2 regions of the Paenibacillus sp. fava2 genome follow, and region 1 is predicted to be linked to the other one. Evidence: riboswitches for the same ligand, from Rfam matches in the RefSeq annotation. Region 1 holds a riboswitch; the other holds the start of a gene.
What was found. A riboswitch is a leader RNA that binds a small molecule or an ion and turns the genes downstream of it on or off. The one in region 1 is predicted to bind glycine.
Positions count from the first base shown of each region.

Region 2: linked by a shared signal. The riboswitch ahead of AC4G46_RS31630 (amino acid permease) and the one ahead of gcvT (glycine cleavage system aminomethyltransferase GcvT) in region 1 are both predicted to bind glycine.

Region 1 is NZ_CM177755.1:6,681,689-6,697,129, forward strand. Features, by position in the region: gene AC4G46_RS29560 (U32 family peptidase) at 1-2,096, opposite strand, end outside; gene AC4G46_RS29565 (hypothetical protein) at 2,350-2,559, opposite strand; gene uvrA (excinuclease ABC subunit UvrA) at 2,902-5,778, opposite strand; gene uvrB (excinuclease ABC subunit UvrB) at 6,130-8,121, opposite strand; gene AC4G46_RS29580 (flagellar motor protein) at 8,300-9,079, shown strand; gene AC4G46_RS29585 (flagellar motor protein MotB) at 9,076-9,930, shown strand; gene gcvH (glycine cleavage system protein GcvH) at 10,246-10,638, opposite strand; glycine riboswitch at 10,872-10,967, shown strand; gene gcvT (glycine cleavage system aminomethyltransferase GcvT) at 11,218-12,339, shown strand; gene gcvPA (aminomethyl-transferring glycine dehydrogenase subunit GcvPA) at 12,339-13,691, shown strand; gene gcvPB (aminomethyl-transferring glycine dehydrogenase subunit GcvPB) at 13,688-15,148, shown strand; gene AC4G46_RS29610 (helix-turn-helix transcriptional regulator) at 15,314-15,441, opposite strand, start outside.
Region 2 is NZ_CM177755.1:7,181,722-7,197,162, forward strand. Features, by position in the region: gene AC4G46_RS31615 (FecCD family ABC transporter permease) at 1-123, shown strand, start outside; gene AC4G46_RS31620 (FecCD family ABC transporter permease) at 120-1,157, shown strand; gene AC4G46_RS31625 (ABC transporter ATP-binding protein) at 1,157-1,972, shown strand; gene AC4G46_RS31630 (amino acid permease) at 2,051-3,436, opposite strand; glycine riboswitch at 3,576-3,655, opposite strand; gene AC4G46_RS31635 (MFS transporter) at 3,801-5,021, opposite strand; gene araA (L-arabinose isomerase) at 5,404-6,831, opposite strand; gene AC4G46_RS31645 (L-ribulose-5-phosphate 4-epimerase) at 6,886-7,581, opposite strand; gene AC4G46_RS31650 (xylulokinase) at 7,583-9,196, opposite strand; gene AC4G46_RS31655 (GntR family transcriptional regulator) at 9,456-10,541, shown strand; gene AC4G46_RS31660 (hypothetical protein) at 10,668-11,162, opposite strand; gene AC4G46_RS31665 (hypothetical protein) at 11,231-11,386, shown strand; gene AC4G46_RS31670 (hypothetical protein) at 11,426-11,578, opposite strand; gene AC4G46_RS31675 (glycoside hydrolase family 16 protein) at 11,635-12,378, opposite strand; gene AC4G46_RS31680 (ABC transporter permease) at 12,554-13,450, shown strand; gene AC4G46_RS31685 (carbohydrate ABC transporter permease) at 13,466-14,350, shown strand; gene AC4G46_RS31690 (extracellular solute-binding protein) at 14,375-15,441, shown strand, end outside.

The DNA of each region.
Region 1 (15,441 bases):
GAGGTATCACTGCGTCCAAGCAGGTCGACCATCTGCTGAATGTTCAGGTCATAAGATGGCGTTACTGCATCCAGGCCTGATTCCAGGAACAGGTCAACCGCTTTGTGGTTAGCGATGTTCAGTGAGAAATCGCCGATCAGGCGCGGATGCTGTGCATCCGGATGCTCCATCCGGTGCTTGAGATAGTAGTATAACGCGCCTGTATTGCGTACCAGCACGGCATCCGGCTGCAGGCGCAGGATATTGGCGTGGTAGCCGTTCTCACCCGGCATATGGATGCGCGGCGTGGCCAGCGCGATGCTGGCTCCCGCAGCCCGTACAGCGTCTACCGCTGCCGGGAACTGCTTGATGAACTCGAAGTCGGCGTAGATGTTCGTTACGCCGGCTTCGAGCGCAGCCTGCACCTGCGGCAGGCTGCGGCACAGCGCGGTAAGCTCCGCTTCACCGCACATCCCGGCGTCGCCCCTGCGGGCAGCGTCGCCGTAAACCTCTACCGCCCGTTTCACGTAGACGGGCGGCTTCGGGCGCTCGCCGGCAAGCAGCTCCACCGCCTGACGGCGGATGCTGTTCAGCTCGCGCATAGGCACGATCACGTCGCCTTCCAGGTGCGACTCGAGCGCCTCAAGCTGGAACACGGTCCCGCCAAGGCGGCCGAATTGTTCTTCCAGCAGGGCGGTGTCCATCGGGCGCTTCTGCGCGGCTTCCAGCAGCAGCTCCGAATTCACTTGGACCGTAACGTTCTTCTGAACGTCGGTCCACCAGGTGGCCAGCGGCTCGCCTGCGCGGCCCTCGACCTTCACATGTACCGGGAAGACGCGGTACGGCTTCTCGGTTTCATAGGACTGGCGCAAAGACTTGTCGAGCGCCGGGTCATTCGTCTTCCAGATGCGGTCACCGACATGCAGCCTGCGCAGATCCACGTCGTTACGGCCGGGCACGATATCAACGATCCAGCCTTCACCGGCTTCGCCCTCAAGCTTCACGCCTTTGCGGCGCAGGTCATAGACGCGTCCGCCTTCTTCCTTCTTGGTCGGATCACCGGCGTCAAATACAATGCCGTCTCCCCGTTTGAGCGGAGCGTGAATGCGGCAGACTACGCCATCGCGCAGAATCTGCTCGACTGTACCCATGTACACGCCACGGCTTTTTGGAAAAGTCCCGTCCACCAGCTTCTTATTATTCGTCCCTTCCAGGAACCCGTGCGTAAAGCCGCGGGAAAAGCTCTGCTGCAGCTCACGCATATCCTCCTTGGAAGTTGGCGACCAGTTGCCTTCAAAATACCGGTCAATCGCTTTACGGTATTTACTGACTACATTCGCCACGTATTCCGGGGTCTTGAGCCTTCCCTCAATCTTGAAGGAGGTTACACCGGCCTCAATCAGCTCAGGCATCAGATCGATCGCCGCCAGATCCTTCGGAGACAGCAGATACGTTACATCCCCCATCGGTTGAACAACGCCATCCACCATCAAATCATATGGAAGACGGCAGGCCTGGGCGCATTCACCGCGGTTAGCTGACCGTCCGCCCCACATTTCCGAGGTCAGGCATTGACCGGAATAGGAGACACATAGTGCACCGTGCACAAAAACTTCCATTGGCAAGCGGGCCTGATCCCCGATAGTCTTGATCTGCTTCAGATTATTTTCACGTCCGAGTACGACGCGCTCCATACCCCATGGCTTGGTAAACTCCACCGCTTCCGGCGAAGTAATCGTCATTTGTGTCGAACCATGAATCGGGAAGTCCGGAGAAATCTCGCGAATCATCCGCACCAGTCCCAAATCCTGCACAATCACTGCGTCCACGCCTGCGTCGATACAAGCGTCGATCAGTTCCTTGGCATCCGCCAGCTCATTTTCAAACACCAGTATATTAAACGTCAAAAAGCCCTTCACTCCATAGCTATGAAGAAACGCCATAATCTCCGGCAGCTCGTCCATGCGGAAGTTGTTGGCTCTCGCCCGTGCATTAAACTTCTCTACGCCAAAAAAGACCGCATCTGCACCGTTCGCCACTGCTGCACGCATACAATCCCAGTCACCGGCCGGAGCCAGCAGCTCCACGTCTTCTCTGCGTATTCCTTGCTCGTTCATTTATATCCTCCCAAACCGCCGCCTGGCGGGTCATTTCCAAACCTTTAACTTATTAATTGTATCAAATATCACATCTGTATGCCATCCGTTTACCAACATTTATCTTGGAATAATCAAAGAAGAATCAGAGCTGATTCATGTCAATTATATTAAAAAGACACCTTTATCCACGCCGGCAGCGTTAAAAGGAGTCTTAGGCTTTTGCAAAAGTTGAAGTTAGACCAAACACCATCGAGTACGGTAGCTACCAAGCTCAGCTCAGCCAGTTCATAATCATTGCATAATCCGAAACAGCAAACACGAGCAGGCTGACTACACCAAAAGCGATCGCAAATTTATTCTTCTGGGGAGCGCGGAGCAGACGGATGACACCGATAAGAATCAGAATGGTAAAGGCAATCATAAAGAGATCAAAGGTATGAAATTTAGACGGTTCTTGTACAGCAGCTTCTGCCAGCAGCATGGCATTACCTCCTCAAAAGGGTTGACAAGCAGGTTCATCTAATCCATATCTACCCTTATGTTATCGCTACCAATTGCCCGGCGCAATAGAAAATCACTAAAAAAGCTGTAATTGTTGTAAAAAATTATTATTCGGCGCTATTATCCAGCGATAAATGTGACTTTCTCAATAGACGCGCATAAGCATGGAACAATTTTGGATGAGACTTGATTTATTTTTCCCTGAAGCCGGTATAAAAAGAACGCCACAAACGGTTTCCCGCCTGCAGCGTTCTGAGTTATAGCCTGTCTTATCTCGGCGGTACAAGTTATTTCATCTGCAAAAGAAAACCGCTGCCCCGCTCTAAACCGTCGCCTCAGACTCCTGAAGCTGCAGTGCCTCCGTCCGCTCTGTATCACGGATCAGAATCGGCTTCAGATATCTGCCGGTATAGGACTCCTCGACAGTAATCAGCTTCTCCGGTGTGCCTGTTGCCAGAACCGTTCCGCCGCCGCTGCCGCCTTCCGGCCCCATATCAATGATATAGTCTGCCGTCTTGATGACGTCGAGGTTATGCTCGATGACCAGCACGGATTCGCCGGAATCCACCAGGCGGTGTAGTACCTCCAGCAACCGGCCGATATCGTCCACATGCAGCCCGGTTGTCGGCTCATCTAGAATGTAAAGCGTCTTCCCGGTGCTACGGCGGTACAGCTCGGAAGCCAGCTTCACACGCTGGGCTTCACCGCCGGACAATGTTGTTCCCGGCTGTCCGATATTGATGTAACCGAGGCCGACATCCAGCAGCGTCTGCATCTTGCGGTGGATTTTTGGAATGTTTTTGAAGAACTCGGTTGCGTCCTCCACAGTCATTTCCAGCACATCGGCAATGCTCTTTCCTTTATATTTGACCTCCAGTGTCTCCCGGTTGTACCGCTTGCCCTTACATACTTCACAAGGCACGTATACATCCGGCAGGAAGTGCATCTCAATCTTGATAATCCCGTCCCCGCGGCAGGCCTCACAGCGACCGCCCTTGACGTTGAAGCTGAAGCGCCCCTTTTGGAACCCGCGTACTTTAGCCTCGTTGGTCTTCGAGAACAGATCACGGATATCATCAAAGACGCCAGTATAAGTAGCCGGGTTGGATCTCGGAGTACGTCCGATCGGCGACTGGTCGATCTCGATAACCTTATCCAGATTCTCCAGGCCGCGGATTTCCTTATGCAGACCCGGACGTACCTTCACGGCTCTGTTCAGCTGGCGGGCAAGGCTCTTATACAGAATCTCGTTCACCAGTGAGGACTTCCCGGAGCCGGAGACCCCGGTTACCGCGGTAAAGACACCCAGCGGGATTTTCACATTAACATTCTTCAGATTATTCTCCTTAGCCCCGCGGATTTCGATCCAGCGGTCATCCGTCGCCCGCCGCTTGGAGGTTACCGGAATGAATTTGCGCCCGCTGAGATATTCTCCGGTGAGAGAATTCGGGTCATTCATAATCTCCTGCGGCGTACCCTGGGCAATTACGCTGCCGCCATGAATTCCCGCGCCGGGGCCGATGTCGATTATATAATCTGCAGCCATCATCGTATCCTCGTCATGCTCAACTACAATCAGTGTATTTCCTAGATCGCGCATATGGGCCAAAGTTGAGATCAGCCGGTCATTATCACGCTGATGCAGGCCGATGCTCGGTTCATCCAGAATGTACAGGACGCCCATCAGACTGGAACCGATCTGGGTTGCCAGCCTGATCCGCTGCGCTTCACCCCCGGATAGTGAACCCGCCGCACGGCTGAGCGTCAGATAGTTCAGGCCGACATTGACCAGGAAGCCAAGCCGGCTGCTGATCTCCTTGAGAATCAGGTGAGCGATGGCTGTTTCTTTTTCATTCAGTACGAGGTTTCCGAAGAACTCCTGGCAGTCCCCGATGGACAGGTCTGTAACATCAGCCACATTCCGGTCGTTGATGGTTACAGCAAGGATTTCCTTCTTCAGGCGTTTGCCTTTGCATACATTACAAGGCTTGGCGCTCATGAAACCTTCAATAAACTCACGGATCCCTTCAGATGCAGTATCCCGGTAGCGCCGTTCCAGGTTCGGTATGATTCCTTCAAAGGCGACAAGCGCATCCTTCTTCTGGCCAAAATCATTCTCATACCGGAAACGGATCTTCTCGTTGCCTGTGCCGTACAGCAGCTTGTTCATCTGATCCGGTGTTAGCGTGCTCACCGGCACATTCTGCGGAATCTTGAAGTGCTCACAGACCGACTTCAGGAACTGCGGGTAGTAGTTGGAGGTACTGCCTGTCCAGGCCAGAAAAGCTCCATCCTCCACCGATTTCTCCGGGTCAGGAATTAGCAGGTCCGGGTCTACTACCATGTTTACTCCAAGGCCGTCACATTCAGGGCAAGCCCCGAAAGGACTGTTGAAGGAGAACATCCGCGGAGCCAGCTCCTCAATGCTGAAGCCGCACACCGGGCAGGCAAAGTTCGAACTGAACAGCAGCTCCTCCTGGCCGATAATATCGACCAGAATCTGGCCGCCGGACAGCTTGAGTGCTGTTTCAAGGGAATCGGTCAGCCGGGTCTGCACATCATCTTTGATGACGATACGGTCGACCACCACTTCGATGGTATGCTTTTTATTTTTTTCCAGTTCAATTTCTTCTGTAACCTCACGCAGCTCTCCATCCACCCGTACGCGGACAAAGCCCTGCTTGGAAATGTCGCTGAACAGTCCTTTATGCTCGCCTTTGCGGCCGGAAATAACCGGTGCGAGAATTTGCAGCCGGGTCTTCTCCGGGTACTGCATAATCCGGTCCACCATCTGCTCAACGGTCTGCGAGGTAATCTCGATACCGTGATCCGGGCAATGCGGGCGGCCGATCCGGGCAAACAGCAGGCGCAGATAATCATAGATTTCCGTTACTGTTCCCACCGTCGAACGCGGGTTGCGGCTGGTTGTCTTCTGGTCAATCGAAATTGCCGGGGACAGGCCGTCGATGGAATCGACATCCGGCTTCTCCATCTGGCCGAGGAACTGGCGGGCATACGCGGAAAGAGACTCCACGTAACGCCGTTGTCCTTCGGCATAGATCGTATCGAACGCCAGCGATGATTTGCCGGAGCCGCTAAGTCCCGTCAGCACAACGAAGCGGTCCCGCGGGATCGTTACGTCGATGTTCTTGAGATTGTGCGCTCGCGCGCCTTTGATGATTATGTTTTCGTTCGCCAACGGTAAAACCTCCAATTTTAAATGCGGAAATATTTTGGGAAAACATTTTCGATCCCTCCCAAACCCTCCCTTAGCCAAGGGAGGGCCCCAAGGGTTGCACCCTCTGGACACCCGCAAGGTTGGCGAGGGAGCCGGGTTAGCCGGACTTGGTTACTGCGGTGCCGGGATCGCTTGTCCCTGCGGGACCGCTGGAACTTCGGCGCTCCGGGGGCTGTTCCTCCGGAAAGCGCAAAGTGCCTTAACTGCAGGCTGTTCCTTCGGAATGTGCAAATACATAGAGCATTAATGTGTTCTGCTTATCTAAAAAGAACGGCCGGGAAAGAGCCGTTCTGTTGAATACGTGGTGTGACCTTACTCGGCGCGCAGCTCCAGCAATGCATCGCGCAGCTCGGCGGCTCGCTCGAATTGCAGGTTCTTGGCGGCGTCCTTCATCTCCGCCTCCAGACGCTGCATCAGACTCTGTTTGTCTTTCTTGCTCAGCTTGCCTCCGGCACCGGTGAGGTACTCGGCCTTGGATTCGGCCACCTTGGTGGCCTCGATGATCTCGCGGACCTTCTTGTTGATCGTCGTTGGTGTAATGCCGTGCTTCTCGTTATAAGCGATCTGGATAGCCCGGCGGCGCTCGGTTTCACTGATGGCCTTCTCCATCGACTCGGTAATACGGTCCCCGTACATAATGACCCGGCCGCCCGAGTTACGGGCCGCACGGCCGATTGTCTGGATCAGGGAACGCTCCGAACGGAGGAAGCCCTCCTTATCGGCGTCAAGAATGGTGACAAGAGATACTTCGGGAAGGTCGAGACCTTCTCTTAACAAGTTAATACCCACAAGGACATGGAACGTACCGAGCCGGAGATCGCGCAGAATCGCCATCCGCTCCAGTGTCTTGATGTCGGAGTGCATGTAACGGACCTTGATTCCGATCTCTTTGAAATAGTCCGTTAAATCCTCTGACATTTTCTTCGTCAGTGTGGTCACCAATACCCGTTCATCCCGCGCTACTCGTTCACGGATCTCATTGATCAGATCATCAATCTGACCTTCCGTCGGCCGGACCTCGATAATAGGATCGAGCAGGCCGGTAGGCCGGATGATCTGCTGTACCATTGTTTCGCAGTGCTCCATCTCGTAGGGCCCCGGCGTTGCCGAGACGTACACAATCTGGTTCACCTTGTCTTCAAATTCTTCAAACTGCAGCGGCCGGTTGTCCAGCGCGGACGGCAGGCGGAAGCCGTGCTCAACAAGCACTGTCTTACGCGCCCGGTCACCGTTATACATGGCCCGGATCTGCGGCAGCGTTACATGAGACTCGTCAATTACGATCAGCATATCGTCCGGGAAGTAATCCATCAGTGTGTACGGAGTCGCTCCCGGTTCACGGAAGGTCAGCGGTCCGGAGTAGTTCTCGATCCCGGAGCAGAAGCCGACCTCCTTCATCATCTCAATATCGTAGCGTGTCCGCTGCTCCAGGCGCTGCGCCTCAAGCAGCTTGCCTGCATCCCGCAGAACGGCCAGACGCTCCTCCAGCTCCCGCTCAATATTGACCAGGGCGACTCGCATCGTCTCTTCCTGGGTAACAAAGTGAGAGGCCGGAAAAATCGCAATATGATCGCGCTCGCCGATCAGCTCCCCGGTCAGTACATCAATTTCTGTAATCCGCTCAATCTCATCACCGAACAGCTCAACACGGATCGCGTGCTCCCCCTGGGAAGCCGGGAAGATTTCGATGACATCACCGCGCACACGGAAGGTACCGCGCACGAAGTTGATATCATTCCGCTGGTACTGGATATCCACCAGCCGGCCCAGAATCTGGTTACGAGGCTTCTCCATTCCGACACGTAAGGAGAGCAGAAGGCTGCCGTATTCCTGCGGCGATCCGAGACCGTAAATACAGGATACGCTTGCCACAATAATAACGTCACGCCGTTCAAACAAGGAGCTCGTTGCCGAGTGGCGCAGCTTATCTATCTCTTCATTAATGCTGGAATCTTTCTCGATGTAAGTGTCGGAGGAGGGAATGTAGGCTTCAGGCTGGTAGTAATCGTAGTAACTGACGAAGTAATCGACTGAATTGCTTGGAAAAAACTCCTTGAACTCACTGGCAAGCTGTGCAGCAAGCGTCTTGTTATGCGCAATAACCAGTGTAGGACGGTTAAGCTTGGAAATCATTTGTGCAATGGTAAAGGTCTTGCCTGTACCCGTTGCTCCCAGCAGCGTCTGGTGTTTCTTGCCCTGCCGGATGCCGTTCACTAATTCCTCTATGGCATGAGGCTGATCGCCCTGGGGGGTATACTCGGACTCCAGTTTAAAAGTCTTCGTACTGACGACAATATCACTCATTTGCCCGTCTCCCCTCTATCGTCTAAAATATATTAATATACTATAATTGTGGTCTGTTTGCGCTAATCCCATACCGTTTAAAAATATGGAAGATAAGAATGCGTGTTCCCGTTTATTATACAGTGTTGCCTACATGGATGCAAACCATATTATATAGAAATCTAAGGAGACTGATGCTATGGATATCACCTCAATTATCGGCCTCCTGGCCGGACTGGCCGCGCTTATCGGCGGTTTTTTCTGGGAAGGCGGCAACCTGTCAGGACTGCTTCAGCCAAACGCCGCCCTTATTGTATTCGGAGGCACGCTGGCTGCGGTGCTGATCAGCTTTCCCGCCTCCAGACTGCGCTCTGTTCCCGCTGCGCTGCGCCTGGCTTTTGGCAGACAGCCTGATACCAATTTAGACAAGGTCCAGGAGCTGATCTCGATGGCAGCCATTACACGGAGGGGCGGTGTTCTTGCACTGGAAAAGCAGGCGGAGGAGCATCCCGATCCGTTTACCCGTGAAGGGCTGCTGCTTATCGTTGACGGCACCGATCCGGACCAGGTACGCCAGATTCTGGAGCTGGATATGGACGCCAAAGAGCTGAAATATGAAGGCTATGCCAAAATTTTTGAAGCTGCAGGCGGGTACGCCCCGACTATGGGGATTATCGGAACCGTCATGGGACTTATTCATGTGCTCAGTAACCTTTCCGACCCGTCAGGTCTTGGTTCATCCATCGCTGTCGCTTTTACAGCGACACTGTACGGTGTAGCCAGTGCCAATCTAATCTTTTTACCCATCGCCTCAAAAATCAAATCCCGCGCCAGTGCAGAGCTAAGCAGTATGGAGATGCTCCTGGTCGGCATACTGTCCCTGCAGAACGGGGATCCTCCGCATCTGGTGCGCAAGAAGCTGGGCTCCTTTATCGCAGATTCACCCTATATAGAGAGATCCTTCAGAGGCCTGTCATGAAGCAGAGGAACCGGCGCACCCGAAAAGCGGATGAACAGCACGAGCCCCGGGACCGCTGGATGATTACCTATGCGGATTTGATTACGCTGCTGCTGATTTTTTTCGTCGTTATGTATGCGATGAGCAGTCTCGATACCGAGAAATACAGGATTGTAACAGGCTCACTATCCGAAACGTTCCGGAGCGGCAACCCTGTACTTGATGGAGGAAGCGGTATACTGGATGGAGAGAACGGAATCCAGGACCCTCCTTCCGCAGGAGGGCCAAACAATGGAGGCGGGAATGGGAATACGGGCAGCGGTACAGGTGAAGTACCTCCCGCTGAAGAACAGGACGGGAATGAGCCGCCGTCTGCACGCGAGTTGGCTTTCCGCGATCAGGAAGCCAAGCTTAATGCGCTTATGGATGTAATCACAGCATATGTTGAGGACAATAATCTCGGCGACCAGATCTTTGTGGCGGACAAGCCGCAGGGCATTGCCATTACGCTCAGCGACCGCTTCCTGTTTGATGTCGGCCGGGCTGAGCTGAAGCCGCCTGCTTTTCCGGCACTCCGCCAGCTCTCGGGGTTATTCAGCGGCATAGGCGCATCGATCAGCATCGAAGGCCATACCGATAATACACCTGTATCAGCCGGCTCACAGTATAACGACAACTGGGATCTTTCGGGAGCACGCGCGCTTTCGGTTCTGCGCTTTTTCCTGGACAGCGAAGGGCTTGATCCCGGAACCTTTCAGTATGCGGGATATGCCGACACCCGGCCCGCCTATGACAATGCTACTGCGGAAGGGCGCCAGAGAAACCGCCGGGTTGAGCTGATTGTGCTCAGGCAGCTGCAGGAAGAGGAATAACGGATTCGTTACAGCCAAAAGATCAGCGGAATGGACACCTTCCAGTCATTCGGGGATCGGAGTCATCCGCTTTTTTTCATTTGCACTAATTGGCTTAGGACTGCTGCCGCTTTTATGGCGGATCGCCCCGCATCTTTACCCTGGGCTTAACAACTTCCCCAACTTTTATTAAGGGCGGCTGCACTGGCAGCACAAAAAGGCGAAACCCGCGCAGCATGATTGTGCCGCAAGAAAGTTCCGCCACTATATTTCAGGTATTCCTCCATCTGACGAAGACAGGAATACCTGTTTTTATTTGCACAAATTGAACAGCTCTTATTCCCCGATCAGTTCACGGTAAGCAGCCGCATCCAGCAGTCCTGCTACAGCTTCGCTGTACTCGCCGTCAAGCTCAAGCTCAAAAATCCAGCCCCCGCTGTAAGGCTCGTCATTAAGCAGCTCCGGACTTGCTTCCAGCGCATCGTTGATGCGTGTAACCTTTCCCGAAACAGGTGAATATAATTCGGAAACTGTCTTTACAGACTCAATGCTGCCCACACTGTCACCGGCGGAAACAGCAGCTCCTACCTCAGGAAACTCAACAAACACGATATCTCCGAGCAGATGCTGGGCATGATCTGTAATCCCGACCCGTACTGTGCGCCCTTCACCCTGCTGAGCCCATTCATGCTCTTCACTGTACCGCAGGTTGTCTAACACTTCACTCATTTCAAGCCGCCTCATTTCCGAATTTGGTGTTGTAAATGTAGTTATAGACTAAAATACCAGCTTGCGCAATGTCAATATAACTGACAGGAAAATTAATTTTGTCTTTTTTTTGACGTTTTTTTGTTGACGCGCGGGCCAATACCCGGTTTAATGGAGACAGCAGATTTGCATGGCGCTTGTTAGCGCCGGCTCAGATCATGATTGTTCAGGATAGAATACTATATGGTTTGCGAATGATGGCATAGGGAGAGACTGTCTCCCGAAGACGGCGCCGAAGGAGTAAGCCCCGGGCGGGTGAATCTCTCAGGCAAAAGGACCTGTGCCGGACGCATCTCTGGAGAGCATCAGTCCCTGCACCCGCAGCGCACTGATCACCAACGGGGAAACCTGCCGAAATAGCTCCGGGCGGGGTAACTCTCAGGTACAAAGGACAGAGCGGAACGCTATTTATGCACGTTAAGTGCGTATTTTAGCGACCGTTCTGTCCTTTTTTTGTTGTCCTTTTAAACAGATGCCGGCCCGGACGGGTACGGAACAGCCGCATTGGCTTGTGTGTAATCAGATCAGGGGAGTGAGCACATGGATGCTTTGAAGAGAACGCCTTTTTACAGCCTTTATTCCGCTTATGCGGAGGCCAGATGCATTGATTTCGGCGGCTGGGAGCTGCCGGTGCAGTTTACAGGAATCGTCAAGGAGCATGAAGCAGTCCGCCAGCAGGCGGGACTATTCGATGTCTCGCATATGGGGGAATTCATGGTCAGCGGGAGAGGCTCAGAGGCTTTTCTGCAAAAGATGACGACGAACGATGTCAACCGGCTGGCTGACGGTGCGGCACAGTATACTCTTATGCTGTATCCAAACGGCGGGGTCGTTGATGACCTGCTTGTCTACCGCCTTGGTGAGGAGCGCTACATGCTTGTCGTCAATGCCTCCAACATCGACAAGGACTTCCAGTGGCTTCAGGAGCATCTCACTGCTGAATTCAGCGGAGTGAGCCTGAAGAATGTCTCGGACGATACCCTCCTGCTTGCACTGCAAGGGCCGCTGGCAGAAACCATTCTCCGTGAGGTTACCGCCGCTAATATTGCTGAGCTTAAACCATTCCACTTCATCGAAAAAGCCGAGGTTTGCGGCGCAGAAGTACTGCTCTCCCGTACCGGCTACACCGGCGAAGACGGCTTTGAGTTATATGCCCCGGTTGACACAGCCGCCGCCTTGTGGACCGGCCTGCTTGCAGCCGGTGCTCCGCACGGCCTGACGCCGGCCGGTCTTGGCGCACGCGACACGCTCCGCTTCGAGGCGAAGCTGCCGCTGTACGGCCAGGAGCTGTCGGCAGACATTACCCCGCTGGAAGCGGGCGTGCAGTTCTTCGTCAAGCTGGATAAAGCCGACTTCATCGGCAAGGATGCACTGGTGAAACAGAAAGAAGCCGGCCTGCCCCGCCGCCTGGTCGGGCTTGAGATGATTGACCGCGGGATTCCGCGTTCCCACTACCCCGTCTACGCGGATGGCGTAAAGATCGGCGAAGTAACAACCGGAACCCAGTCCCCGACGCTGAAGCGTAACCTTGGGCTTGCTCTGATTGATACAGCTTACAGTGAAATCGGCACAGAGGTTTACGTAGAGATCCGCGGCAAGCAGCTGAAAGCCGCTGTGGTCAAAGCGCCGTTTTATAAAAAGACGCAAGGAGTGAAGCCGTAATGAAGCACCGCTATCTGCCCATGACTGAGCAGGATCGCCAGGAGATGATGGAAGCCGTCGGAATTCAGTCCATGGAAGAGCTGTTTATCGATATTCCGCAGTCCGTCCGTTACCAGGGCACAATGCCGATGTCGGAGGCGCTGGATGAATACGCGCTGCTCCGCCATATGAAGGAGCTGGCCGACAAAAATGCCAATTTGGATACCCACGCCAGCTTCCTCGGGGCCGGCATCTATGATCACCATATCCCGGTTGTTATCAACCATGTGATTTCCCGTTCGGAGTTCTATACGGCTTATACCCCGTATCAGCCGGAGATCAGCCAGGGCGAGCTGCAGGCGATTTTCGAGTTTCAATCCTACATCTGTGAGCTTACCGGCATGAAGGTGGCCAACGCCAGTATGTACGACGGCGCTACTGCCTTCGCAGAAGCAGCTGTTCTGGCCGCAGGTGCTACCAAACGCAAAAAGCTTATCGTTTCCCGTACCGTTCACCCGGAAGCCCGCCAAGTGCTGCTAACTTCTGCCGGGGCCTGGGGACTTGAGGTTGTGGAAATTGATTATAAAGACGGGGTTACCGATCAGGCCAAGCTGGCTGAAGCGATCGACGGAGATACCGCGGCTGTGCTGGTACAGTCTCCAAACTTCTTCGGAGCTATTGAAGACCTTGGCGCAATCGAACCGCTGATTCACTCCGTCAAAGGACTGCTTGTAGTCAGCGCCAACCCGCTGGCACTGGGCGTTCTGGAAACGCCGGGTAAGCTCGGAGCCGACATTGTAGTCGGTGACGCACAGCCGCTGGGCATTCCGGCTTCGCTTGGCGGCCCTACCTGCGGATTCTTCGCTGTAGCAGAACCGCTGATGCGCCGTATGCCCGGCCGGATCGTCGGCCAGACCGTTGACCGTAACGGTAAACGGGGCTTTGTTCTAACCCTTCAGGCCCGTGAGCAGCATATCCGCCGCGAAAAAGCGACCTCCAACATCTGCTCCAACCAGGCGCTCCTCGCGCTCTGCGCTTCCGTGTACCTGTCCGTTATGGGAAAAGAGGGCATGCGCGAGGTCGGTGAGCTGAATATCCGCAAGAGCCATTATGCTGCCGGCAAGCTTGGAAAGCTTACAGGCGCTGCTCCGGCGTTCACTGCACCGTTCTTCAATGAATTCGTGCTGAAGCTTCCTGAAGGAAGCAATATCAGCGAAATTAACTCTAAGCTGATTAAAGAAGGCTACCTCGGCGGCTACGATCTCGGCCGTGATTATCCCGAGCTGGCCGGACATATGCTGGTTGCCGTTACGGAGAAAAGAAGCAAGTCCGAGATTGATCAATTCGCAACTGTACTGGAGGGCTGTTTATGAAACCGGAACAAAGTCTGATTTTTGAGCTTAGCCGTCCCGGCCGCTCAGCCTATTCCCTGCCGGTATGCGATGTTCCTGAGGAGGAAGCGATCGATTCGCTGATTCCGGCCGGACTGTTGCGCAGCGAGCCTGTGCTTTTGCCGGAAGTGTCTGAAGTGGATGTCATCCGCCACTATACTGCCCTTTCCCGCCGCAACTTCGGTGTCGATAACGGCTTCTACCCGCTCGGCTCCTGTACAATGAAATACAATCCGAAGATTAATGAAGATGTTGCCCGCTTCCCGGGTCTGGCCAAGATTCACCCTTACCAGCCGGAAGAGAGCATTCAGGGCGCACTTGAACTGATGTATACTCTGCAAAAGGATCTGGCCGCCCTGACCGGTATGGATGCCGTCTCCCTCCAGCCTGCCGCCGGCGCCCACGGGGAATGGACCGGCCTGATGATGATCCGCGCCTACCATGAGAGCCGCGGCGAGAAACGTACGAAGGTCATTGTGCCGGACTCCTCGCACGGCACCAACCCGGCCAGCGCTGCAGCAGCAGGCCTCGAAACCGTAACGATCCCGTCCAACGCCAAAGGCATGGTCGATCTTGAAGCATTGAAAGCTGCCGTCGGCAGCGACACGGCCGCGCTGATGCTGACTAACCCGAGTACGCTCGGCCTGTTCGAGACACAGATTGTCGAGATCGCCGAGATTGTCCACGAAGCAGGCGGCCTGCTGTATTACGATGGCGCGAACTCCAATGCCATTATGGGCATTACCCGTCCGGGCGACATGGGCTTCGACGTTGTCCACTTGAATCTGCACAAAACAATGAGCACCCCGCACGGCGGCGGCGGCCCTGGTGCCGGACCAGTCGGCGTGAAGTCGATCCTGATTCCATTCCTGCCTCAGCCGACAGTAGTTCAGAACGAAGACAGCAGCTACTCGCTAAACTACGGCGGACCGGAATCCATCGGCCGGGTCAAAGCTTTTTACGGCAACTTCGGCATTCTTGTCCGTGCTTACGCGTACATCCGCACCTACGGTCCGGACGGCCTGCGCGAGGTATCCGAGAACGCCGTGCTGAACGCCAACTATATGATGCACAGGCTGGCGCCTTACTTCGAAATTCCATATCCGGGCGTCTGCAAGCATGAGTTCGTCATGTCGGGCCGCAACCTCAAACAATACGGGGTGCGTACGCTGGACGTAGCCAAGAGGCTGCTCGATTTCGGCTACCACCCGCCGACTGTCTACTTCCCGCTCACCGTCGAAGAGTGCATGATGATCGAGCCGACTGAGACCGAAAGCAAGGAAACGCTTGACGGCTTCATCGAAACAATGATCCAGATCGTCAAGGAAGCCCAGGAGACACCGGAGATCGTCATCAACGCTCCGCACACGACCGAAATCAGCCGTCTGGATGAAACCCAGGCTGCTCGCAAGCCGGTGCTGAACTGCTCTTGCGGTTAACCCAATAATAAAAAAAGGCGGCCCGGATATTCACATATCCGGGCCTTTTTATATGCCATCCCACTTACCTATATAGCGGTAACAATCAAGAAATCTGCAGACAACAGCGGCCCAAAGTTCAAATATCCCCTGGAGTCACGCCTAGACCTAATATAAGATCACACTTCAATCTATATCACCTGTAAGCTTCTTAATAAACTGCCATCTGTCGCTCACCCGCATTTTACTGTAAATATTCTTCAGTACGTTCCTTACCGTCCCTTCGCTGATCCCCAGCTCATTGGATATGTGCA
Region 2 (15,441 bases), 500 kb from region 1:
GCCGATGTCGGCGGCAGGCTGCTCGGCAGCCCCGGAGAGCTTGAAGTCGGTGTTGTAACAGCGTTCATCGGAGCACCGATATTAATCATATTAGCTATGAGATCGAAAGTGCGGTCCTTATGACAAATCATCTTCCTTCAACCGAATTTATCATGGCCGGCAGACGGCAAAGACACCGCCGCTGGATACTGGTTACGAGCCTTTTAGGCGTCCTTGCCTGTGCGCTCTGTATAGCTATGCTGCTGCTCGGAAATACCATTTATCCGCTTTCGGAGGTAATCCGGGCCCTTTCGGGAGAGCAGATTAAAGGCGTCTCCTTTGCTGTGAGTACAATCCGTCTGCCGCGGATGCTGGCCGGCCTGTTTGCCGGGTTTGCTTTTGGCGTCGCGGGCTATACGTTTCAGACCATGCTGCGTAACCCGCTGGCTAACCCGAACGTCATCGGGATTACGTCCGGTTCCAGTGCGGCTGCAGTGTTCTGTATTGTTATCCTTCATGCCGGCGGAGCTGTCGTCTCTCTGGCCGCTGTCCTTGCCGGTCTGGCTACTGTCATTCTGATCTATATCCTGTCCAGAGGAAGAACCTTCTCCATCGGGCGACTGATCCTGGTCGGAATTGGCGTACAGGCGATGCTGGATGCGGTGATTTCCTATCTTCTGCTGATTAGCTCGGAGAAGGATGTCCCTACCGCTATCCGCTGGCTGACAGGCAGTCTTAACGGCTCGCAGATGAGCGAGCTGCCGCCGCTTGTGATTACCGTATTCATCTGTGCACCTGTTATTGCCCTGCTGGGCAAGCATCTGGATATACTGGAGCTCGGGGAGCAATCAGCATCCTCACTCGGTGTGCAGACCGACAGGACGAGAATCCTGCTTATTGTAGCCTCGGTTTGCATGATTGCGATTGCCACCGCTACAACGGGCCCGATCGCTTTTGTATCCTTCCTTGCCGGACCAATAGCCAAAAGAATGGTCGGCGTCGGCTTCTCCGGCGTCATTCCGGCAGGACTTGTCGGCGTTGTTCTGGTTCTGGCTGCAGATCTGATCGGACAGTTTGCCTTCGTAACCAGATTCCCGGTCGGCGTCATTACCGGACTGCTCGGAGCACCATATCTGATTTACCTGCTGATCCAGATGAACCGGAAGGGAGAACTATAATGAATCAGGCGCATACTTTTCAAGTTGAACGCCTCGTAGCAGGCTATGAGAATAAAACAGTCATTCAGGATGTCAGCCTCGTGCTGCCGAGCAGCAAGATCAGCGTCATTATCGGCTCGAACGGCTGTGGCAAATCAACGCTGCTCAAAACGATGGCCCGGTTAATCAAGCCTTCCTCCGGTGCCATCACAATTGACGGAAAGCCGCTTGCCAAAATCGCCTCTAAGCCTTTGGCCCGCATAGTCGGGATGCTGCCGCAATCACCGATTGTGCCGGAAGGCATCTCCGTCGCCGATCTCGTCGGACGCGGAAGATTCCCGCATCAGTCGCTCTTCGGCAGCTGGAGTAAAAAGGACTACGCGGCCGTTGCCGAAGCGATGGAGATTATGAAGATTACGGAGTTCGCCAATCATCATATTGATGAGCTGTCCGGCGGCCAGCGCCAGCGTGTCTGGATCGCTATGGCATTGGCGCAGCAGACCGATATCCTGTTCCTCGATGAACCGACAACGTTCCTCGATATCACCTACCAGGTCGAGATTCTGGATCTGCTGACAGACCTGAACCGCAAGCACGGCACTACCATCGTCATGGTGCTGCATGATATCAACCTGTCCGCCCGGTATGCGGACCATATCTTTGCCCTTCATTCCGGCAAGCTGGTCGCTGAAGGCACGCCGGATACAGTGATTACGAGCACCCTGGTCAAAGACATCTTTGGACTGGACTGTGCGGTAATCAAGGACCCGGTTGCCGGCTCCCCGATGATCGTGCCTAAGGGCCGTTATCATGCGGATTATGTGCCTGTTCCTTAAAAAGCGTACACCGCTTATTATGCAAATTAAAAACCACCCCGGTTAACGGAGTGGTTTTATTTGTGTTCCGAAGGAAGGCTAGATCTGGTTCCCTGCCTCAGTCTTAATACTGATCTCCTGGCTGCTCTTCTGCTTCCTGCTTCTCACCGAATACAGGATGAATAGCAGAATGAACCAAACCGGAGTGAACAGCAGCGCCGGACGGGTCTCCTCGGCAATCAGCATAATGATCAGAATTGCCGCAAACAGCGCCAGAACAATATAGTTAACTGCCGGGGTGAACGGTGCCTTGAACTTGGAGGCTGCCTGCAGGTCCGGGCGGTTCTTCTTATATTTGATATGGCATACGAGCACGACGCCCCAGACCCAGATAAAGCAGATGGCGCTGACCGTAGTTACAATGCCGAAGGCCTGCTCCGGAACCAGCTTGCTCAGCAGCGCCCCTGCCGAGATTACCAGCGTAGACACAAACAACGAGTTGGCAGGTACAAAATTTTTGTTCAGCTTGCCGAACCGGGCTGAGGCCTGATCTTTGCGGCTCAGATTATAAAGAATCCGGCTGGTCGAGAACATTCCGCTGTTGCAGGCCGATGCGGCGGAGGTCAATACGACGAAGTTGATAATTCCCGCAGCAATCGGAATGCCGACCAGGCTGAAGGTTCTGACAAACGGGCTTTCGGCAGGACTAAGCTGAGTCCACGGGTTAACACACAGCAGAACGAACAGCGCGCCTACGTAGAAGAACAGAATCCGCAGCGGGATTTTGTTGATCGCTGACGGGATATTTTTCTCAGGATCAGCCGTTTCTGCCGCCGACACCCCTACCAGCTCTACACCGACATAAGCGAACACGACCATCTGGAACGAGAAGAGGAAGCCTGTGATGCCGTTCGGGAACACCCCGCCGTGCTGCCACAGATTGCGGACCGTTACCGTTCCTGCATCTGTTTTGAAGCCCATGACGAGCAGCACAATGCCGAGCCCGATCAGGGCAAGAATCGTTACTACCTTGATCAGTGCGAACCAGAACTCCAGCTCGCCGAAGCTTTTGACGGTCAGCAGGTTAAGCCCCAGCAGAATAATCAGACAGATCACCGCTGGTACCCACTGCGGAATATCGAACCAGTACTGCACATAGACCCCTACTGCAATGACATCGGCCATCGCCGTCATAATCCAGCAGAACCAGTAGGTCCAGCCTGTGACAAAAGCGGCCTTCGGCCCTAAATAATCCTCAGCGATATCTGTAAAGGACTGGTACCCCGCCTTGGACAGCAGCAGCTCCCCCAGTGCCCTCATAACAAAAAATACAGCGATCCCTACAATCAGATAAGTGAACATGATCGACGGCCCCGCCTTTTCGATTGCCCGCCCTGATCCCAGGAATAATCCTGTTCCAATTGTTCCTCCGATTGCGATTAACTGAACGTGCCGGTTGGCCAGCTCTCTTTTTAACTCTGCCATGCCTGTTTCCCCCTTATGATTACAGCCTGTTGCTGCCAATAAAAAAAGAGACTGGATACTATCATCCAATCTCCCGGCTCATAAGAATATCAAACACTATCCGCCCTGCGGGCAGCAGCCCGCAAGGCAGATAAATATTCAGTACTCTTCTGTCCTTTTGCCTGAGATTGTGAACCCTTCGGCGCTGCGGTAACCCGCAGTCTCTCCAGAAGCTGCTCCTGCTATAGTGTGATCCATAGCATTCATAGCCTGTAGCGTATTAAGTTGGTGAAGCGTTAATGCATTTTAATATTCTAACATATTACTCGCGATGTGAGTATCCGGGCTGTGAAAAAAGTCTCAATACCAATTTTATCCTTACAGCCTAGCCCTGTACCTGTTCTTCTCCGGCCTTCCCGTAGAACTTGAGAAAAACAACGATACCGATCAGCGCTACAACAATGCCTGACCAGAAAAACCACACCTGTACTCCATACCGGTCAGCGACCGGCCCGGCCAGAGCCAGCCCGATTGGCGAAGACAACATACCCATGCTGGAGACGAGCGATATTACACGCCCCAACGTTTCCGGCTCGTAAGCCTTCTGGATCATGGCCATATAGGGGCCGTTGAACAGCGGCGCAGCAGCACCCATGAAGAACGACAGCACGGCAAAGGCTACAAAGGCTCCGCTGCCGACAACCCCGCTCAGCAGGCAGGTCAGGCCGATAATAACAAGGCTTACGCTCATATAGGTGGAGTCACGCCACTTCGAGCCCAGTACGGACAGCAGCACACCGCCCAGGATCATGCCGATGCCGAATACCGCCTCTATGATACTTGCACTGTATCCGCCTCGGCCAAAGTGCTCCAGCGTCATCAGCGGGAACAGCATGGCCAGCGGCATAAAAACGATACTGAAGCCGGCCATGGCAATGGTGATAAATACGATCGGCTTAGAGGAAACAAAGGTCCTCCAGCCGAGAATGAACTCCTGCCGGAACGAGGGTGCCTGCACCACCTCCGGCTTCGGCTGATGAATCTTCACCATCAGCAGCATGACATTTGCAATCAGCGCTCCCGCTACATCAAGCAGCAGCACCGTTCCCAGCGATGTTGCCGAATATACGGCGATACCCAGCGCGGGTCCCAGTATGCTGGAAGCGGAGAAGACCATCTGCTGCCAGCCTGCCACCCGGGTCAGCTGATCCTCCGGGGCAATCAGCGGGACAGCTGCCTGGAACGACGGCGCGTGGAACGAGGAGGCTACGGAGCGGATGAACAGCACGACATATACGACCCACAGGCTCGGGTCGCCCCACAGATAATAAGCGCCCAGAATCAGACTGGTGACAGCAATCATGCTGTCGGAGATGATCATGGTCAGTTTGCGGTTCCAGCGGTCCAGCCAGACGCCGATGAACGGTCCCAGGATGGCCTGAGGCAGGAAGCCGACGAGTCCGGCAATCATCAGCACGGAGGCCGACCCTGTCGTTTCTGTTAAGTGCCAGATAATAGAGAACTGCACCATCGATGAAGTCAGAATCGAAAAGATCTGGCCGCTGAAGATGAAGGCGAATGTCCTCTTCCAGTGCATATGATTCATAATTTGTACCTCCCAAAAGTAAATGGATTTCATATCTCAAGCAGCCAAGCCGTTAATCAAAAAACAGACTCAAGTCCAGTGGGCTTGAGTCTGCTTGCTTTACGTGTCGGAACAGGGCATAGCCAAATAAGGCTCTGCATATAAACCGTCAGGATTACGGCCTATGTCCATACGTATAGATAAGCAACCCAAAAAAGCCCACCTTAACGGTGAATTTTGCTCTTTCGGGTACTCATCTCAAGCGCATGGATGGGGTCATAGCCGCAAGCCTCCTTTTCATAGTTAGCCGTATCTTACCATCGGCAGTAAAAACTGTCAAACCTAAAAACGCCAAAAAAGAGCGGATAAGCTACCGCTTACCCGCCCTTCAATTATGACTGCATTATTTAATAATTACATATTCCAATCCTACGAGCTTAGCATAGCTGACAATCTGGTCGGTAGTCAGGTTCAGGGAAACCACGGTGTGGTGGCCGCCGCCGTTCTCGATCCAGGCCTTCACTCCGTCCTGGAAGTTAGGCTTAACCTTCCACAGAACACGCGCTACAGGAAGGTTAGGAGCTGCAACCTCTGGCTCAAATGCTTCCACTTCATTGATCAGCAGCTTGTAGTGTGTACCAAAGTCAGCCATCGATACAACGACGCCTTCGCCGGCTTTGCCGTCAAATACAAGGCGGGCCGGATCTTCACGGTCGCCGATACCGAGCGGTGATACAAGAACCTTCGGCTTGTTGCTTGCCAGGCTTGGATCAACCTCAAGCATGTGGGACTGCAGAATCGCTTCCTGGCCTTCTGCCATTTCATATGTGTAATCTTCCATGAAGCCGGTGTTTACGTTGTGGGCCATTACCTTCAGCAGGCGGTCAAGAGCTGCGGTTTTCCAGTCGCCTTCGCCAGCGAAGCCGTAGCCTTGCGCCATCAGGCGTTGTACCGCCAGACCCGGAAGCTGCTTCATGCCGTGCAGGTCTTCAAAGTTCGATGTGAACGCATTGTAGCCGCCGTTATCCAGGAAACGCTTCAGGGCGATTTCGTAGCTGGCCTGAACCTTAACGCTTGCTTCCCATGCTTCCTTGCTGTAGTTGCCGTAATCGAAATCGTACTGCTCTGCATATTCAGCGAACAGGGCATTGATCTCTTCTTCCGTTACTTCGTTTACATAAGCAACCAAATCGCCGATGCCGAAGTAGTCAACGGTCCAGCCGAACTGGATCTGCGCTTCTACTTTATCGCCTTCAGTAACCCCTACATTGCGCATGTTGTCGCCGAAGCGGGCAACCTTGATGTTGAAGCTTTCGTTGTAAGCCACCGCAACATCCATCCACTCAGCAATCTGCTTCTGGACATTAGGGCGTTGCCAATAGCCTACTACCACTTTGTTCTGCTTCTTGAGGCGGGCGTTGATGAAGCCGTACTCACGGTCACCATGCGCAGCCTGGTTGAGGTTCATGAAATCCATGTCGATGGTTGCCCAAGGAATGCTCTCATTGTACTGGGTAGCCAGGTGCAGAAGCGGCTTCTGCAGCAGCTTGGTGCCGCGGATCCACATTTTGGCCGGGGAGAAGGTGTGCATCCAGGTGATTACACCCGCAACCTCGTCACGGTAGTTAGCTTCCTTCATAATAGAAGTGATTTTGTCCGCGCTAACTGCCAGGTCCTGCTGCAGCACGAGCGGGTAAGGCAGAACGCCGCTGTTATTCAGGGCATCAACCATTTCCTGGGCGTGGGCTTTAACTTCTCCAAGAGCTACTTCTCCGTACAGATGCTGAGATCCAACAACGAACCAGAACTGCTTGTCACTAACTGTTGTCATTTATATTCATCCTCTTCTCTTAAATTGTGATGGTAGGCTAATCCGTACCCAATATTATTTCTGGCCGTAGTAAGCATCCTTGCCGTGCTTGCGCAGATAGTGCTTATCCAGAATCCGCTGCGGCAGCTCCTCGGCAAAATGGTTCAGCTCACGCGCGAAATGGTTCATCTTGGCCACTTCCTCCAGCACCACACTGTTCATAACGGCGGAGTGGGCATCCTTGCCCCAGGTGAATGGTCCATGGCCCTTCAGCAATACGCCGGGAACCGCCATAATATCAATGCCGCGCTGCTCAAACGTCTCGATGATCACATGGCCTGTTTCTGCTTCATAGCCGCGGTCAATTTCCTCTTGAGTGAGGAACCGGGTACAAGGCACCGCTCCATAGAACGTATCAGCATGTGTGGTTCCCATAACCGGAACATCAAGCCCGGCCTGGGCCCAGACGGTCGCCCACATGGAGTGCGTATGCACAATGCCGCCGATTTCCTTGTAATGCTTATACAGCACAGCATGGGTCGGTGTATCCGAGGAAGGTCTGAGATCACCCTCTACAACGTTACCGTCAAAATCGACAACGACCATATCGCTGGCTTTCATTTTCTCATAGCTGACTCCACTTGGTTTAATGACGAACAGGCCCTTCTCACGGTCAACCGCGCTCACATTGCCCCAGGTGTACTTGATAAGTCCTTGCTTAGGCAGGTCCAGATTGGCCTGGAATACCTCTTCCTTCAGTTGCTCTAACACATTAACCCCTCCCGTTCTCTACCAGATGATCTACAGCAGCCTGCTCAATCGCCAGTCCTTCCACATACCGCTCCATAAAGAGCTCAAAGCCCTTAACGTCAGCTGCATCCGGATGAATGACCTGACCTTCCGTATCCTTAAATACCTTGTTATCGAGAAAATCGTCCAGACGCTCCTGCTGCTCCCTGTTCTGCATGAACGCGGCCAGAATCGCCATCCCCCAGGCCCCGCCCTCGCTGGCTGTTGCCATTACGGAGACAGGTACGTTCATCGAGGCAGCCACGATCTTTTGTCCGACTACCGGAGTTTTGAACAGGCCGCCATGCGCCAGAATGCTGTCGATAGCGACATTCTCTTTCTTGGTGAGGATGTCCATCCCGATCTTCAGCGCGGCAAAAGCGGTAAACAAATGCGTACGCATAAAGTTAGCCAGATTGAAGCGGCTCTCAGGCGAGCGGACGAACAGCGGGCGTCCCTTCTCGATACCTGTAATATTTTCCCCGGAAAAATATCCGTAGCTCAGCAGACCGCCGCCGTCGGCATCCGCTTCAAGCGCTTTGCCAAACAGCACGCTGAACAGCTTGCCGGAATCCGCCTCGATGCCCATAGCCTCCGCAAACTCACGGAACAGGCCGACCCATGCGTTGATGTCACTGGAGCAGTTATTCGCATGCACCATCCCTACCGGACTTCCGTCCGGCGTGGTAACCATATCAATCTCCGGATACACCGCGGACAGATCGTTCTCGAGCACGATCATCGCGAATACGGAGGTACCTACAGAGATGTTACCGGTGCGTTTTCTTACACTATTGGTAGCGACCATGCCTGTTCCGGCATCACCCTCAGGAGGGCACAGCGGAATTCCCGCCTGCAGATCCCCGGACACGTCCAGGAGCTTAGCCCCGTCTTCAGTTAACACGCCTGCCTGCTCGCCTGCATGATACACTTTTGGCAACAGCTCACCCAGCTTCAAAGAGTAGCCCTTGGCTGCTGTCAGCTCGTCGAACTGCTTCACCATTGCCGGATTGTAATCCTGCGCCGCCTCATCAATCGGGAAAATCCCCGAAGCATCGCCGATGCCGATCGCTTTCGTGCCGGTCAGCAGCCAGTGAATATACCCGGCCAGCGTCGTTATAAAATCAATGTTCGGCACATGCTCTTCCTTGTTAAGAATTGCCTGATACAGATGGGCAATGCTCCACCGCTCAGGGATGTTGAACTGAAACTCTTCAGTCAGCTCCTTGGCCGCAGCCCCGGTTGTCGCATTACGCCAGGTCCGGAACGGAACCAGCAGCTCTCCCTTGCTGTCAAAAGCCATATATCCGTGCATCATGGCCGAGAATCCGATCGACCCCACCTTGCTCAGGGTGACTTCGTATTTCTGCTGTACTTCCTGCTTCAATTCACTGTAGGCAGTCTGCAGGCCCTTGATGATATCATTCAAATCATACGTCCAGTATCCGTCAACCAGCTGGTTCTCCCACTCATAGCTGCCGGAGGCAACTGTCTCAAACTTCTGGTCAATCAGTACCGCCTTGATACGTGTGGACCCAAATTCGATACCCAGTGAGGTTCCTCCCTCAAGTATCGCTTGCCTGATGTTCTGATCCATGCCCACGTTACTCCTCCCTAAGCCAACCTGTTATAATTTTAACAATAAAAAGAAGGCGCTTCCCTTTAACAGCTCCAGTATATTTTTTGTTCGTACATTTGTCAATACAACTTGTAATATATACATACAAATTTAGTTTGTGTTTATACATATGCGCTCATAGACTATAATAAGATAATATCTGTGTTACAATATGTACGTACAACTTTAACATAAGCTTTACATTCCGTTCTGAACTACCTCGAAAGAAGTGAGTCCGATGAAGACGAAATACCAGATTATTTTTGATGATATAAAAAGCAATATTCTTTCCGGAGCCTACAGTGTAGGGGAGCAGATTCCGACCGAGCTGGCCCTGCAGGAGACGTACAATGTCAGCCGGCAGACGGTGCGCAAGGCAATTCTGGAGCTGTCTAATGAAGGTTTTTTGCGCAGCGAAAAGGGTTCCGGCACCTATGTCAGCAGCCAGTTCCGCTCCAAAGCGGCAGGCGGCTCCAGCAAACGGACGATCGGGGTCATTACCACGTACATCTCCGATTACATCTTTCCTTCTATTATTCGCGGGATTGAGGGCCGGCTGAATGAGGATAATTATTCGCTGCTGCTGGCCAGCACTAATAATGATGTTGCCCAGGAGAAGAAGGCGCTGGAGATGATGCTGTCCTTTGGTGTAGATGGCCTGATTGTTGAGCCGACCAAGAGTAACCTGTACAACCCTAACATCGCCTACTACCTCTCCTTCAAAGAGCAGGACGTGCCGTTCATCATGATCAATGCGTATTATGAGGAGCTGGAGGTGCCGTTCTTTTGCCTCGATGATGTGCAGTCCAGTTATCTGGCTACCAAGGAGCTGATCTCCAAGGGCCATACCCAGATCGGCATCATTGCCAAGATGGATGACCTGCAGGGCAAGTACCGGATGAAGGGCTACATTAAGGCGCTCGGCGAAGCGAAGCTACGGTTCCACCCGGAGCAGGTGCTGTCCTTTGATACCGAGACGAAGCAGGAGCTGTCCGATAGCCTCAAGAAATTCCTGAGCGAAAATAGAGAGATGCTGACGGCCATCGTCTGCTACAACGATGAGGTCGGGCTGGAAGCCGTCAATGTGTGCCGCCAGCTGGACATCTCCGTTCCGGAAGACCTGTCGATCATCGGCCAGGACAATTCCTACATTGCCAAGAATGCAAATATTAAGCTGACTACCCTGACCCACCCGCAGGAGCAGATGGGCCGCGACGCCGCCGAATGGGTGATCAAGAAGCTGCAGGGCAAAAAGGATCTGCGGAACAGCACCTACTATCAGCCGGTGCTGGTGGAGGGGGAGACGGTGCGGGAGCTGGAGTGAGGGTTTGATATGCAGAGAAGTGTAAAAGGTACCCGGTTGGGTACCTTTTTGGTTGGGCCATGCAAGCCCGGGGATGGTAGCGCCGAGATTAGAGGCACTTTTGCCCTTCATTTCGGCTGTTTGGCCCTATGAGCCGAAATCAGAGGCACTTTTGCCCTTCATTTCGGCCATTTGGTCTTCTGAGCCGGAATCAGAGGCACTTTTGCCCTTTATTTCGGCCATTTGGCCGTCTGGGCCGAAATCAGAGGCACTTTTGCCCTTCATTTCGGCTATTTGGCCGTCCGGGCCGAAATCAGAGGCACTTTTGCCCTTCATTTCGGCTATTTGGCCTTCTGAGCCGGAATCAGAGGCACTTTTTCCTTTCATTTCGGCTATTTGGTCTTCTGAGCCGAAATCAGAGGCACTTTTGCCCTTCCTTTCGGCTAGTTGGCCGTCTGAGCCGAAATCAGAGGCACTTTTGCCCTTCATTTCGGCCATTTGGCCGTCGAGGCCGAAATCAGAGGCACTTTTGCCCTTTATTTCGGCCATTTGGTCGTCGAGGCCGAAATCAGAGGCACTTTTGCCTTTCCTTTCGGCTATTTGGCCGTCCGGTCCGAAATCAGAGGCACTTTTGCCTTTCATTTCGGCTATTTAGCCGTCTGGGCCGAAATCAGAGGCACTTTTGCCTTTCCTTTCGGCCATTTGGCCGTATGGGCCGAAATAAGGGCACTTTTGCCTTTCCTTTCGGCCATTTGGCCGTATGGGCCGAAATCAGAGGCACTTTTGCCCTTTATTTCGGCTATTTGGCCGTCGAGGCCGGAATCAGAGGCACTTTTGCCCTTCATTTCGGCTATTTGGCCTTCTGAGCCGGAATCAGAGGCACTTTTGCCTTTCCTTTCGGCTATTTAGCCGTCTGGGCCGAAATCAGAGGCACTTTTGCCTTTCCTTTCGGCCATTTGGCCGTATGGGCCGAAATCAGAGGCACTTTTGCCCTTTATTTCGGCTATTTGGCCTTCCGGGCCGAAATCAGAGGCACTTTTGCCTTTCCTTTCGGCCATTTGGCCGTATGGGCCGAAATCAGAGGCACTTTTGCCTTTCCTTTCGGCCACCGGCCTCACTCATACAGCCAGATCCCAGCCACCGTCATCACCCCCGGCAGGCTGTCCTCATCCACCGCCACATTGTTGTCGTACCAGCCGCCCAAAGCCAGGTTAAGGATTAGATAAAACGGCTGGTCGAACGGCATGCCGGGCTCCAGCCGGCGCTCGGCGAAGCAGTGGCCGTCCACCAGCCAGCGGATGGAATCGGCGCTCCACTCCAGGCCGTAATCACGGAACTGGCTGATCGTGCCGTCCGCAAGCTCGTGGGTAAATTCCTCGACTACCTTGCTGTCGAGATCCTTGCCATAGTGCAGCGTACCGGCAATCTGCCGGGGCAGGCGGCCCTTGGCCTCCAGCATGTCCAACTCGCCGGACGCCGGCCACGGGCCGTAGGCATAATCCTGCGGCATCAACCAGATGGCCGGCCATAGACCCTGCCCGACGGGCAGCCTGGCGCGGATAACTAATTTTCCATAGCAGAAGGAGAAATGGTTTCTTGTATCAAGCCGGGCTGAGGTGTAGCTGAAGCTCCGCCCGTCCTGCTCTATTTTTTCACGGCATGCCCTAAGGTTCAGCCCTTGCTCGTCAAAGTAGAGATTATCGTCACGGCCTGTATAAAACTGCTGCTCATTATTGCCCCAGCCCGGATAGACGGGCTTATCATTCAGGTCAAGCAGATCATTGCCCGTCCGGATGTTCCAGAGGCTGAGATCGCCCCCGTTCTTTACAAAATCCTGCTCCCACACCAGCTTGCTCATCGCTTGGCACACTCCTCTCATGTAAACACAGCATACTGCATTTCGGAACACGCATATCGGAATCCAAAAAATTGGGATGGCGGCAAAAACGGTGGCCTTTTTTTCCTGCGTCTTTTTTCTTACGATGAAAAGGAAGGGAGGGACAAAAGACATGTTTCGATTCCGGGGGGAACAAATGAAAGCGTTTTTTAGGCAATGGCAGCTGCAAAGTATGGTTATTCCGGGCATTGTCTGGATGGTTATTTTTTGTTATCTTCCGATGTTCTGGCTCGTTATCGCCTTTATGGACTACAGTATCGCGAAGCCCATGCTTGAGTCACCGTTTGTCGGGCTGAAGCATTTCGAGGCCTTCGTGAGCGATGACCGGTTCTGGCGTTCGATCCGCAATACGCTGGGGATGAGCAGCATCAAGCTGATCCTAGGCTTCCCGATTCCGATTCTGTTCGCGCTGCTGCTTAATGAAATCCGCAGCCTGCGCTTCAAGCGTACGGTGCAGACCATATCGTATCTGCCGCATTTTATCGCGTGGACGATCTTTGGCGGGATTGCGCTCAACTGGCTGGGCGAAGGCGGTGTAATCAATCAGCTGATGATGGCCATCGGGCTGCAGGACCGGGAAATTTTGTTTAACAGTGATGCCAAATATTTCTGGTGGATTACTTTCTTTACCGATACGCTGAAGGAAACAGGCTGGAGTGCCATTATCTACATTGCGGCTATCTCGGGCATTGATCCCGGTTTATATGAAGCCGCTGAGCTTGATGGTGCAGGACGCTGGCAGCGGATGTGGCATATTACCGTGCAAAGTATTCGTCCGACAATTGCCATCCTGTTCATTCTCGCGGTGAGCGGTATTCTGGGCAGTAATTTTGAACAGATTTTTATGCTGAAAAACAACATGAACATGAAAATGGCGGAAAGCCTCGACCTGTACATTTATAACATGGGGCTTGTGTCAGGGCGGCATTCCTTCTCCACAGCTGTACTGTTTGCCCGTTCCATCGTGGCGCTGGGGCTGCTGTTCATGGCGAATCAGACATCCAAAAAACTGACCGGGGACAGTATCTTCTAGAAAGGGGGCAGACCGGTGAAAAGACGCACAGGCTTAAGGAGCATCGGTGTATTCGAAGTCTGCAACACCCTGCTGATGCTGGGGGTATGCTTTCTGACGCTGTACCCGATGTGGTTCGTACTGATTAACTCGCTTAACGCGCCGGAGCAGGCGCTGCTGGGCACCGTCAACTGGTTCCCGGAGCAGCTGTCGCTGGCCAGCTACAGTGTTGTTTTTAATGATAAGACGATGATGAACGGCTTCCTGATCACCACGCTGCGCACCATAATCGGCTCGGCGGCACATGTGCTGTTCACCGCCATTATCGCCTATGGCCTGAGCAAGACGACGCTGATCGGACGCAAGGTGTACATGAAGGTAGCCCTGGTGACCATGCTTTTCTCAGGCGGACTCATTCCTACGTTTATTCTGATGACGAAGCTGGGGCTTTATGATAACTTCTGGGTGTTCGTCATTCCCGGCATGTACAGCTTTTTCAATATGGTGATCTTTATGAGCTTCTTCCGCACCATTCCTGATAGTCTGGAGGAGTCGGCCAAGGTGGACGGGGCATCGGACTATGGTGTGCTGTTCCGGATTGTACTGCCCAACAGTATGGCTGTAATCGCTACCATCTCGCTGTTCTCGGCCGTCTATCACTGGAATGACTATTATCAGGGCGTTATTTATATCCGTTCGCAGGATATTTTGCCGCTGCAGACGATTCTGTACAAAATCATCGCCGAAAACTCCATGTCGTTCATGCAGCAGCAGGCGATGGCCCAGTTCGGGGCAAGGCTGCCCGGCAACTCGATCAAATTCGCCTCCATGATGGTCGCTACACTGCCGATTCTGCTGTTCTACCCCTTCATTCAGCGTTATCTGGTCAAAGGGGTTATGATCGGCGCAATCAAGGGATAACCAAACCGAAAGGATGATCTTCTAATGAAGCATAAATCCGTTAAAAGAAGTCTGACCCTGCTGCTGACGGCGATGCTCGCGCTGTCCCTGGCCGCCTGCAGCGGCAATTCCGCCAATAACGAAAGCGCACCGACGGCGGCACCTCCGGCTGACGCTACTACTGCACCGCAGGAAGAAGCTACAATGAATCCCGATGAGCCAGCCTGGAAGCTGGACACAAGCCCGATTGACCTGACCTGGTTCGTCGGGGCCAACTGGTACGCCCATTCCTGGGGGGAGAGCCTAACCTCGAAATACGTTACGGAGAAAACCGGCGTCAATGTTAAGCTTGAAGTGCCTTCCGGCGAAGCAAATGAGCATATCACCCTAATGATGACCTCCGGCCAGCTGCCTGACCTCATCTCCATGGGCTCCTGGGAAACCGCTGTCAAAAAGCTCTGGGAAGGCGATCACGTCTTCGCCCTGAATGAGCTGGCCGACCAGTACGATCCTTATTTCTACAAAGTAGCCGGCGACGGCACGCTGAAATGGTACCGCCAGGAGAACGGCAACACCTACGGGGTTCCGAATGATTCCTATAGCCCGAATCTGATGCATGAGACCGGCATGACGGCGGCCAATCAGACCTTCCTGGTGCGCAAGGACCTGTATGAGGAAATGGGCAGCCCGGACCTGAGCACACCGGAAGGCTTCCTTGGCGCATTACAGCTGCTGAAGGATAAGTATCCTGAATATAAGGGGCAGCCGATGAGCCCGTTTTTTGCCCAGGGGAATGTGCCTTACGGGATGACTGAGTATCTGCAGAATCTGCTCGCTGTCCCGCATGAAAAAGACGGCAAGGTGTATGACCGCGTAACCGATCCCGAATACCTCACCTGGCTGAAAACCTTCCGCACCGCTTACGAGCGCGGACTGATCAATGTCGACTTCCTCGTGGATTCCGATACACAGGTGGAGGAGAAAACGAACAATGCCCGCTATTTCATGATGATCCGTGAATGGACCGGCATGACGGCGGTGAATCCGCTGCTGGCTGCAAGCGCCAACCCGGACTCCTACTATATCGCTGTAGACGGCCCGCAGAACAGCAA